2 linked regions of the Haloferula helveola genome follow. The protein of the gene in region 1 binds, or shares a complex with, the protein of each later gene. Links are inferred from orthologs where the notes say so. Each region holds a gene or a part of one and is shown in the gene's direction. Other genes may lie near its edges. The genes, in order: HAHE_RS19395 and nuoB.

What was found.
Region 2: the proteins of HAHE_RS19395 (region 1) and nuoB are in contact, whole or in part, in a crystal structure (PDB 6Y11), measured with the Thermus thermophilus proteins. The link is inferred for Haloferula helveola from one-to-one orthologs. Residues at the interface, in WP_096411122.1 of Thermus thermophilus: Arg36, Val44, Arg45, Met46, Gly47, Pro48, Asn49, Arg50, Val51, Leu57, Gln58, Ala61, Asp62, Ile64, Lys65, Ile67, Phe68, Lys69, Glu70, Ile72, Val74, Glu223, Ala224, Glu225, His233, Thr234, Glu235, Tyr236, Ser237, Trp241; in WP_096411117.1 of Thermus thermophilus: Arg16, Glu17, Gly18, Leu24, Leu27, Val28, Trp30, Gly31, Arg32, Asn34, Ser35, Trp37, Thr54, Asp55, Ala56, Asp59, Ala61, Arg62, Phe63, Gly64, Glu66, Val67, Phe68, Arg69, Ala70, Ser71, Arg73, Gln74, Ala75, Asp76.

The regions. Positions count from the first base shown.
Region 1 is NZ_AP024702.1:5,112,449-5,116,999, forward strand. What follows is about bases 1,570-4,489. They hold HAHE_RS19395 (complex I subunit 1 family protein), read left to right. Parts: upstream 1,570-2,349; coding sequence 2,350-3,630; downstream 3,631-4,489. Other genes in these bases: HAHE_RS19390 (molybdopterin-dependent oxidoreductase), read left to right, coding at 1,570-2,327; HAHE_RS19400 (NADH-quinone oxidoreductase subunit I), read left to right, coding at 3,640-4,206; HAHE_RS19405 (NADH-quinone oxidoreductase subunit J), read left to right, coding at 4,216-4,489. Outside these bases: HAHE_RS19385 (elongation factor P), read left to right, coding at 1-372; more of HAHE_RS19390, read left to right, coding at 561-1,569; more of HAHE_RS19405, read left to right, coding at 4,490-4,551. UniProt on the Escherichia coli protein: NDH-1 shuttles electrons from NADH, via FMN and iron-sulfur (Fe-S) centers, to quinones in the respiratory chain. The immediate electron acceptor for the enzyme in this species is believed to be ubiquinone.
Region 2 is NZ_AP024702.1:4,125,482-4,131,782, forward strand. The notes cover bases 1-2,729. They hold nuoB (NADH-quinone oxidoreductase subunit NuoB), read left to right. Parts: upstream 1-959; coding sequence 960-1,499; downstream 1,500-2,729. Other genes in these bases: dapF (diaminopimelate epimerase), read right to left, coding at 1-21; trpA (tryptophan synthase subunit alpha), read right to left, coding at 49-843; HAHE_RS15575 (NADH-quinone oxidoreductase subunit C), read left to right, coding at 1,505-2,074; HAHE_RS15580 (rhomboid family intramembrane serine protease), read left to right, coding at 2,103-2,729. Also shown: more of HAHE_RS15580, read left to right, coding at 2,730-2,852; HAHE_RS15585 (hypothetical protein), read right to left, coding at 2,853-3,686; UDP-glucose 4-epimerase GalE, read left to right, coding at 3,812-4,813; HAHE_RS15595 (prepilin-type N-terminal cleavage/methylation domain-containing protein), read left to right, coding at 4,898-5,581; HAHE_RS15600 (prepilin-type N-terminal cleavage/methylation domain-containing protein), read left to right, coding at 5,588-6,298. UniProt on the Escherichia coli protein: NDH-1 shuttles electrons from NADH, via FMN and iron-sulfur (Fe-S) centers, to quinones in the respiratory chain. The immediate electron acceptor for the enzyme in this species is ubiquinone.

The DNA.
Region 1 (4,551 bases):
GTGATGCTCGAGCGGATTCCGCACGAATACTCCTACAAGGACGCCGCCGGGCACCATTTCCTCAACAATGAGACCTATGATGACGTCGTCGTGCACGAGGACATCATCGAAGGCGTGAAGGACTACCTGCTCGAGGGCCAGACCTACACCCTGCTCTTCGCCGACGGCGTGGTGGCCGATATCGAATTGCCGCAATCGATGGAAATGACGGTCACCGAGGCTCCCGAGGGCGTGAAAGGCGACTCGGCGAACAACTCGAACAAGACGGTCACGATGGAGACCGGTCTGGTCGTCCAGGCCCCGCTGTTCATCAATCCCGGCGAGCGCCTGATCATCAAGACCGAGGACGGCTCCTACGTCAGCCGCGCCTGAGGCCCCATTGGCCCGATTTTCCCGGCCGACCCCCCTTCCGGAGGTCGGCCGTTTTCCTTATCCCGCCGGCCTCCCGGAGAAATGTCCCGACTTTGTGAAATTTTTCACAAAGGGCACTTGCGGCTCGTCGGGGGGCTTTTCATAGTCGCCGCGCGCGGAGATTTCCACCGCCCGCCCTTCCCTGCCCCATGAGCGAAAACGCCTCCACCGCAGAAGCCAAGCTCCCCAAGGATCTCACTGCCGAAAAGGGCCTCGTCAATGTGCAGATCGATGGCGTTTGGCGCCAGGTTCCGAAAGGAACGCGGATGATCGAGGCTTGCCGGATGTTCAACGTGGGAGTCCCCCACTACTGCTACCATCCGAAGCTCAGTTCGCCGGGAAACTGCCGGATGTGCCTTGTGCAGATGGGCATGCCGCCACGGCCGACGCCCGGGCAGGATCCGACATACGATGATGACGGCTACCAGCCGATCGGTTGGATGCCCCGCCCGGTGATCGCGTGCGCGAACACGGTCGCCGAGAACATGGGCATCCGGACCGGCGGCGAGCTGGTCGAAAGCGTCCGCGAGGGCGTAATGGAGTTTCTTCTCATCAACCACCCGCTCGATTGCCCGATCTGCGACCAAGCGGGCGAATGCCGGCTGCAGGAGTTTTCCGTCGGTCACGGACGCGGAAGCTCGCGCTTCGTCGACATGAAAGTGAAGAAGCCGAAGAACGTGGATATCGGTCCGCGGATCCGGCTGGACGACGAGCGATGCATCATGTGCAGCCGCTGCATCCGCTTCATGGACGAGGTGGCCGATGATCCGGTGCTCGGCTTCACCCAGCGCGGCACCTACACCACCCTGACGGTCCACCCGGGCCGCGAGCTGGATTCGAACTACTCGCTCAACACCGCCGACATCTGCCCGGTTGGCGCGCTGACCAGCAATGATTTCCGCTTCCAGATGCGCGTCTGGTTCCTGAAGGAGACCAAGACGATCGACGTCAACTGCGGCACCGGTTGCAATATCACCGTCTGGACCCGCGGCGAGACGGTTTACCGCATCACGCCGCGCCAGAATGACGACGTGAACTCGTGCTGGATGCCGGATTCACACCGCCTGAATTTCCACTACATCGACTCGCCGGAACGCCTCACCGAGCCGCTGGTCAAAGCGGACGGAAAGCATGTGTCGGCGAACTGGTCCGAGGCGGTCCGGAAGACCGTTGATGGTCTGAAAGGCTGTGAAGCTTCCGAGCTTGCGATCATCGCCTCGGCACGGATGACCAATGAGGAGCTTTTCCTGGTCAAGGCCCTGGCCGACTCGCTCGGCACCGAGCACCTCACGGTGGTGCCGCGGATGGGTGAAAGCGACGGCAAGCTGATCAGCGCCGACCGCAATCCGAACACGCAGGGCGTGCGGGTGGTCTGGCGTCGCGAGGATCCGGGTTTCCGGCTCGGCGAAATCCGCGACTCGATCCGGGAAGGAAAGATCAAGCGCCTGCTTGTGCTCGGTGAGGAACTCACCGCCGAGGCCGACTTCACCGATGAGGATCTTGGCAAGCTTGAGTTCCTCGCTTCGAGCGTGCTGCTCGCGGGTCCCACGGCCAGCGCCAGCGACGTCGTTCTGCCGGGTGCCGCCTTCGCCGAGAAGCGTGGCTCGATGATCAACGTCACCGGTCGCCTCCAGCGCCTCAACCGCGCGGTCGAACCGCACGGCCAAGCGCGGGACGACTGGGAGATCCTGCGTGACATGATCGGCCTGCTCGATGGCGTCGCCACCACGAGCCCAGACTTCCCTCACCTGATCGAGGACATCTTCAAGGACATGGCCGCCTCGATCACCGAGTTCGAGGGCTTGAACCTGTCGAAGATCGGCGACCTCGGACTGCCGCTCGTCGAGACCGGCGTGACGATCCCGCTGCTTGAGAACGAGAAGGCCCGCAAGGCCGCGGGCGAGATCGTCGGCTGACCCCCTTCCCCATCGCGAACGCATGGACCTGCTTACCGATATCATCATCATCCTCGCCAAGGTCATCGGCCTGACCTTCATGGTCGTGCTACCCTTGGTTCCGATTTCCGTCTACTTCGAGCGACGGTTTTCGGCGATCATCCAGGACCGTGTGGGACCGAACCGTGTCGGGATTCCGCTTACCCTGTTCGGAGCGAAGAAGGACTTCTCGCTGTTCGGGTTGGTCCAGCCTGTGGCCGACGGCATCAAGCTCTTCCTCAAGGAGGACTTCACGCCGGTCCATGTGCGCAAGGCCTTCTACTGGATGGCCCCGGCGCTCACGATCATTCCATCGCTGGTTACCGTCTGCGTGGTTCCCTTCGGTTCGCCGATCACGATCAACGGCGAGCAGTACAAGATGGTGATCGCCGATCTTGATGTCGGTCCGCTCTTCGTCTTCGCGGTATCCTCCCTGGCCGTCTACGGCATCACACTGGCCGGTTGGTCCTCCAACTCGAAGTATCCCTTCGTCGGCGGGGTGCGCTCGACGGCGCAGATGATCTCCTACGAGATCTCGCTCGGCCTCTCGATCATCCCGGTGCTGCTCTGGTACGGAGAACTCAACCTGTCGAACATCGTCGAGCACCAGGCGTTGAACGGCTGGCTGCTGCTGCCGCTCTGGGGCGACTCGGCTCCTTGGAATAACGGCGGTGACTTCTCGGCATGGATCTTCTGGATTCCGGCGACGGTCGCCTTCCTGATCTTTACCATTTCGATCTTCGCGGAAACCAACCGCATGCCCTTCGACCTCCCCGAGTGCGAGACCGAGCTCGTGGGTGGCTACCACACCGAGTACTCCTCGATGAAGTTCGCGATGTTCTTCATGGGTGAATACGCCGCGATGGTCATCGGCTCGGCGCTGATCGTGACGATGTTCCTCGGTGGCTGGTCGCTCGGATTCACGCTCGATGAGAAGCTCCTGATGGACGGCGAAGGCAACTGGCTCTGGTTCTCAGGCCTGGTGCACATGGGGGTCTTCCTGACGAAGCTGGTCGCCTTCATTCTGTTCTTCATCCTCGTCCGCTGGACGGTCCCCCGTTTCCGATATGACCAGCTCATGCGCCTTGGCTGGGTGATCTTCTTCGAAGCCGCCCTGATCAACGTGTTCATCGCTGCTCTGGTCATTGCCGCCCCGAGTCTCGGGATTCTCACCACCATCATCGGTGCGGTCCTGTTGGCCGTCGTCAGCGGTGCCCTCATCTGGGTTCTCAAGGTGTCCGAACCGAAGGCCCAGCCGAACCGCGGCCTGCTCGGCCAGAACTGATCGAATTTCATGGCAGTCGTTAAACTCAAACGCCCCGATCTCGCCGCCGGCGAGAAGCTGTATCTGGGAGCCATCTTCAAGGGTTTCCTGATCACCATGAAGCACGCCTTTGACTCGCTGCGTGGCAAGACCCGCGGAAGCGACGAGCTGAAGTCGTCCGGACTCGGTGCCACCATGCAGTATCCCGAGCAGAAGTGGGACGACCAGCTGCCGGAGTATTACCGTGGCGCTCCGGCGCTGGTGACCGACGAGCAGGATCGCGAGCGCTGCGTTTCCTGCCAGCTCTGCGAGTTCATTTGCCCGCCCAAGGCGATCAAGATCACGCCGGGCGAGATTCCCTCGGATGATCCTTGGGCGAAGGTCGAGAAGCGGCCGAAGGAATTCGAGATCGACATGATCCGCTGCATCTACTGCGGCATGTGCGAGGAAGTCTGCCCCGAGCAGGCCATTTACCTTCGCAAGGATTACGCGATCACCGGCCTGAGCCGGGAGCAGATGGTGCACGACAAGGAGCGCCTGTACGAGATCGGCGGCAAGCGCGTCGGCCTCGTGAACAAGTGGAACGAGCTCAAGTAACCTGTCACGATGCCCCTCGCCCTATTCTGGTTCTTCGCGGTGCTGATGCTCGTCGGCGGGCTCGCCGTGATCTCGCTGCGCAACCCGGTGGCGGCCGCGCTTTCGATGGTCGCCTCGTTCGTCGGCCTCGCCGGCCTCTTCATCGGCCTCAACGCCTACTTCGTCGGGATCATCCAGATCCTCGTCTACGCCGGTGCGATCATGGTGCTGTTCCTGTTCATCATCATGCTCCTTGATCTCAAGACCGAGGAGAAGCGGACGCCGAAAGTCGTGCCGATCGTCGGGGGCCTCGGGATCGTCCTGGCTTTCACCATCCAGCTTCTGGGTGTGCTCGGAAACACGCCC
Region 2 (6,301 bases), 990 kb from region 1 along the record:
CTTGTAGAAGTGCAGTAGCATGGGAGCTGGGAGTTGCAGGGCGAAGGATTACGCACCGTGAGTGGCATCGATCAAGGGTGCGACGAATTCACGGACCGCCTCGGCGGCGCGGTCGGGGTGAAGTTCAATCTGTTTGACGATGGCCGAGCCGACGATCACCCCGTCGCCGGCTTTCGCAACCATGGCGGCCTGCTCGGGAGTCGTGATTCCGAAGCCGACGCAGACCGGCGTTTCGGTGTGGGCGGTGATCCGGGCGACCTGGTCGGCGATCTGATCGGACGGTGCTCCATGGGCGCCGGTGACGCCGGTGCGGGAGAGCGCGTAGATGAATCCCTCCGAGCCGTCGGCGAGAAGCGTGACCCGTTCGTCCGGGGTGGTCGGAGCGATCAGGCGGATGTGCCGGAGACCCTCACCGCGGGCGAGTTCGGTGTTCTGCGCGGCCTCGTCGGGCGGCAGGTCGAGCAGCAGGATGCCGTCGGCCCCGGCCGCGGCGGCATCGGTGTGGAACTTCTCGTAGCCGTAGGTGAAGACCGGGTTGAGGTAAGTGAAGAGCACGATGGGCGTGTCGTGGGTCTTCCGGAACTCGCGGATCAGGTCGAGGACGCGTGGCGTGCTCATGCCGGACTTCAGGGCGCGGTCGGCGGCGAGTTGGTTGACGATGCCATCGGCCAGCGGGTCGGAAAACGGCACGCCGAGCTCGATCACGTCGGCGCCGGCGTCGGCGAGTGCGCGGACGACCTCCAGCGAGGCGTCGAAGGACGGGTCGCCGGCGGCGACGTAGGCGACAAAGGCCTTTTTCCCCTCGGAGCGCAGGCGGGCGAAAGTGGCATCGATGCGGTTCATGGGCGGGCGGGGGTGATAGGGCCGGAAGCGGCATTTGGCAATCTTGGGGAGCTTGTGAAAACTTTCACAAACCGCTTGAGGGTCCGCTGGGGGCGGGGCAATGTCGCCCCGCAGCCATGGTTTCCGACAACAGTCAGCTCGCCCACGCGGCCTACGACTCCAAGATCGAGGGCAACGTGATTTTCACGCGCGTCGATGCCGCCATCAACTGGATGCGGAAGAACTCGATGTGGCCGATGCCGATGGGCTTGGCCTGTTGCGCGATCGAAATGATGGCCTCGGCCTGCTCGCGCTTCGACCTGTCGCGTTTCGGGATGGAGGTGATGCGATTCTCGCCGCGTCAGGCCGACGTGATGATTGTGGCGGGCACGGTGACCTACAAGATGGCGCTCGCGGTGAAGCGGATCTGGGACCAGATGCCGGAGCCGAAGTGGTGCATCGCGATGGGCGCGTGCGCGTCGAGTGGCGGCATGTATCGCAGCTATGCGGTGCTGCAGGGGATCGACCGCCTTATCCCGGTCGACGTTTACATTTCCGGCTGCCCTCCGCGTCCCGAGGCTCTGATCGAGGGACTGATGAAGGTTCAGGCCAAGGTCGAGGGCGTGAAGGCCATCGAGGAGCAGAAAAAGGAATTCTTCGAAGATCTTTCCTCCTGAATCCGATGTCGGCCGTCAAAGATTCCGAATCCCTGAAGGAGAAGTTCGGCGACAAGGTCGTCGAGACCGTCGAGTTCCGGGGCGAGCACACCGTGGTGGTCGAACTGTCGGCCCTGGCCGAAGTGCTGGCGACCGCGAAGAACGATCTCGGCTACGACTTCCTGCTCGATATCTCGAGCCTCGACCACTTCGGAGAGGACCCGCGCTTCGAGATGGTTTACGAGCTGGCGACGACCGATGATTCCAAGCATCTGCGCATCCGCGCCAAGGTGGGCGAGGACCAGGAAGTTCCGACCGCGGTGAAACTCTGGGACGGAGCCGAGTGGCACGAGCGTGAGGTCTACGACATGATGGGCATCCGTTTCGCGGATCATCCGGATCTGCGTCGCATCCTCATGTGGGAGGGCTACCCGTTCCATCCCTTGCGCAAGGATTTCCCATTGGCCGGTCGCCCGAGCGAGATGCCGGACGTCGCCTTCACCGGAGTCGCGCCACTGGAAGGCGGGCCGTTTGTGACGTCCCCGGGAAGCGGGGATCCGGTCAGCCGCGAGCCACGCTCGCGCGAGATCGACTGATTTCCCGGTTTTCGAAAGCCTCCGAGCCATGCACCGTCCCGACTTCATGAGCGGACGTGTGTCCAGATGGCGGGAACTCGGGGACGATGTGTTGGCCGCGAAGGCGACGCTGCTGCTGGTGCTCGTGCTAACCGGGATCCAGCTCGGGATCGCGATGCTCGGTGGCGTCGATGGCGTGCCCGCTATCTACCAGGATTTCGGGCTGAGCCGTGCCGGCATCCTCAGAGGTCAGATCTGGCAGCTCGCCACCCATGGCTTCCTCCACGGGGGCTGGTTGCACCTCGGTTTGAATGTCGCGGTGCTGCTGGCGGTGGGGACCCGGATTGAGCGGATCGGAGGCTTCGGATTGTGGTGGCGGGTGCTGCTGGCCGGGTTGTTGGCCGGCGGTGCCATGCATCTGGTGCTCGGAGGGGCCGGCGAATCGGCGCCCTGTCTCGTCGGCGCTTCAGGTGCCGCGGTCGCGGCGATGCTGTGGCTGACCGGAGTCTCGCCGGGCTCGAAGATGTGGCCGGTGCCGTTGTCCGGTCAAAGCCTGGGCTACGGGCTGCTGCTCTCGGCAGGACTGCTGGCGATCATGAATCCCGCCCTTGGTGTTCCGTTGCTCGGCACTTGGGGCGAACACGCCGACACATGGGCGCGGGGATCCCTGTTCGGTGCCTCGCATGCCTGCCATTTCGGAGGAGGAATGGCAGGCTTTCTGGGTGCCCGCTGGACCTTGAGGCCGCGGGTCACCCTTGAAAAACTCCAGCGTGATCGAAGACGCCGGGAGGGAGCCTGATCAGCGGTTCTTCCGCTTCTGGTTCCAGTTCTGCAGAGCCTCTTTCTGCTTCTGATAAGCTTGGGCCTGCTGCTGGCGGGCGTTCGACATCGCGTTGCGAAGTTGCTCATTCCGCTGCTTCTGGGCCTGCACGGCGCTGTTCACCGGCTTGTTGTAGCCTGACCGCTGGACGTTGTTGTTCTGCGGCGGATTGTAGTTCTGGCGCGTACGCTGGTTGTAGTTCTGCGGAGGCTTCGGTTGCGTGACCTGGGGCGAGAACCGGCCCGGCGCCACCGTTTGTCCTTGGTAGTTGTTGCCCCGGTTGGCCCGGCTGTAGGCGTTCCGCAGCTGCTGGTTGCGGATCTGCTGGTTGGCCTTCGCGACTTGGAAGTTCGACGCGGCACGGGCGCGGGCATTCTGCCAGTTGGCGGATGCTACGGCTTGGTTCAGCCGGACCTTTTCCGCCCATTGGTAGTTGCGCGCCTTCAGCAAAGCGATCCGGTCCTTGTAGCGATCGATCTGGTTGTAGCGGACATTCCTCGGAGGAGGGCAGGTGCCGTGACCGCTCCATCCGTAGGGGTGGGGGACATGGTAGACGGGCTGGGGGCAATAGCCGCTCGGATAGTAGCCTCCCAGCCAAGGGTCGTAGTAGGCGCTGCGGCTGCGGTCGTAGTAGCAGCGCACCTTCGAGTCATAGAACCAGTTGTCGCTGCTGGTGTGGATGAAAGCCGTGCCGCCGCCGCTGTAGCCGTAGGAGTCGGCGTAGCCGTAGCCGCTGGAGTAGGGGTCGTAGTAGCAGGAGCTGAAGAGCCCGGCGCCTGCCGCCACGAGGGCGATTTGGAAAAGTCGTTTCATTTCGGTCAATGGGACGGTTCGGATGTGGCGGATATTCAACGAAATTCGCGGGTCATCCCCGCTGGGCGGGGTTGACAGGCTGGAAGGCGGTCCGTTTGCTCGCCGCAGCAAAATCCCCGAATCTGATGTCAGCGTCCATACTTGTTACCGGCGGTGCCGGCTACATCGGCTCCCACACCGTTCGCCTGCTCGCGTCGCAGGGATTCCGGATCGTGGTGCTCGACAACCTCGTCTTCGGGCATCACGACGCGATTGTCGACGAATCCGTGGAGTTGGTGGTCGGTGAAATCGGAGACCGGGCGCTGCTTGAGCGGCTGTTCGACGAGCACGGTTTCCAAGCTGTCGTCCACTTCGCCGCTTACGCCTACGTCGGTGAGTCGGTTACCAATCCACTCAAATACTACCGCAACAATACGGCGGAGCCTCTCACCTTGCTGGAGGTGATGCAGGACCGGGGCTGCAAGAATTTCGTCTTCTCTTCGACCTGCGCAACTTATGGGGTCCCGGCGGCGATTCCGATCACCGAGAGCAATCCGCAGGACCCGATCAATCCCTACGGCAGAAGCAAGCTGATGCTCGAGTGGGTGCTGCGCGACTGCGAGCAGGCATGGGGCCTTAAGAGCGCCTGCCTCCGGTATTTCAATGCGAGCGGTGCCGCGGATGACGGCAGCATCGGGGAGGATCACGACCCGGAAACCCACCTGATTCCCCGCGTGCTGATGGCCGTGACCGGTGAAATCTCCCATGTCGACGTCTTCGGGACCGACTACCCGACGCCCGACGGGACCTGCATCCGGGACTACATCCACGTCGCCGATCTGGCCGATGCCCATGCCAAAGCCCTTTCCTATCTTGCCGATGGCGGTGACTCGGTCCGCTGCAATCTGGGAACCGGCGTCGGGGTTTCCGTGAAGGAAATCATCGAGGCGGTCGAAGAGGTCACCGGAAAAGAAGTGCCGGTGAAATACGGCCCTCGACGGGAGGGTGATCCGCCGCAATTGCTTGCGGATCCCCAATTGGCCAAAGACGTCCTCGGCTGGGAGGCAGCGCACAAAGACGTGCGGGATATGGTTCGCTCAGCTTGGGCTTGGATGAGCGGCCCGAATCAAGGACACTATCGAAAATAAGGGGATGCACGTAATCGCGATGTAATCACATTCCCGCTTGCTTGCGCCCAATAAATGAGCTCAATTTCCCTAAACCCAACGTTCATGGACATCAAACCTCACCTTTCGCGCAAAGGCTTCACATTGGTGGAGCTTTTGGTCGTGATTCTGATCATCAGCATTCTCCTGACCATCGGTTCGGTCGCGCTGCGCGGCAGCGGTGGCAAGGGGGTTTCGACCGCGATCGCCGCGACCGAGGCGCTGTTTGATGAAGCCCGTTCGGTAGCGGTCGGAAAAGGGACCAATACCCGGATCCTCATCGATATTGATGATGCGACTTCCGAGTCCTATCTGCGTCGAATTGCGATCGCTTATGAGGAACTTGATGACGACGGCAAGCCGACCGGCGATTGGAAGCTCTCCAGCCGGGCCTACACACTTCCGGACAAGGTGTTCTTCAGCCGCACCTTCAGCCGCCCCGACCACGATGGTGCCGGTGGCTCGCTCGAGGAAATGAACCTGACGGGCGCCGGCGGCTTCTACGACGGCAAGTATCTTTACTACGAGTTCAACTCCGAGGGCATCTGCACCACGGGCCTCTCGGGCAGCAACTACACCGGGCCGAGCTTCGTGATCGGAAGCGGCGCCCGGGCGATGGGGCAGGATCCGAAGACCACCAGCGAAGGCAGGCGGGATTTTGCGGGCTTCGTCATTTGGCGCAACGGTTCAACCTCGGTGTTCCGTGACCCGACCCAGATCATCGGCAACTCCGACCCCCAAACCTTCTAACTTATTATGCGTATCCCTCAGCTGAAGAACCGGGGTGGTTTCACCCTGATGGAAACGGTCATCGCGATCGGTGTGCTCGCATTGCTCCTGACGGCCTTCCTCGCGGTGTTCGCGCCCGCTGCCCAAGGCATTCGCAAGGCGATCAGTGTCCAGGAAGCCGACCGGCTCGCCTACGCGCTGGAACGGGAACTCGTGACCCTGCGCTCGGACGACACCGACGACTTCGATACCGGCTTCGAGAAGGCCTACCAGTGGATCGAGGAATCCGCCGACTCCAGCAAAGCGCTGTTGATTTACCAATACCGTGGAAATCCTGGATCCATCCGGTCCGACGGCACCATGGAGCCTTACAAGGGTGACGGCGTTGCCGGTCAGGACTTCATCGTCCAACCCGTCGTGCGCCGCCGTGACTCGGCAGAGCTTCAGGAAGACCTCAAGGCCCTCGAAGGGCGTGTTTTCACGGCAAGGTTGACCCAACTCGTCTTTGATGGCGGTGAGCTCCGCAAGGGTACGGCGGGCACGATCAGCGATCCGACGCCGGGCGATGGTGACACCGCCTCCGGAGCGGGAGCCGACGGTTATCCGGAGGCCTACATCGCCTTCGCTGCGGAATTCTTCTCGGTGCCGAACTCATCGTACACCTACATCCGGGACCGGCTCGACCTCGACCAGCTCGAGAACCCGATCTTCACCCGTAACCTCGCGGTCCGCCGCTGATTC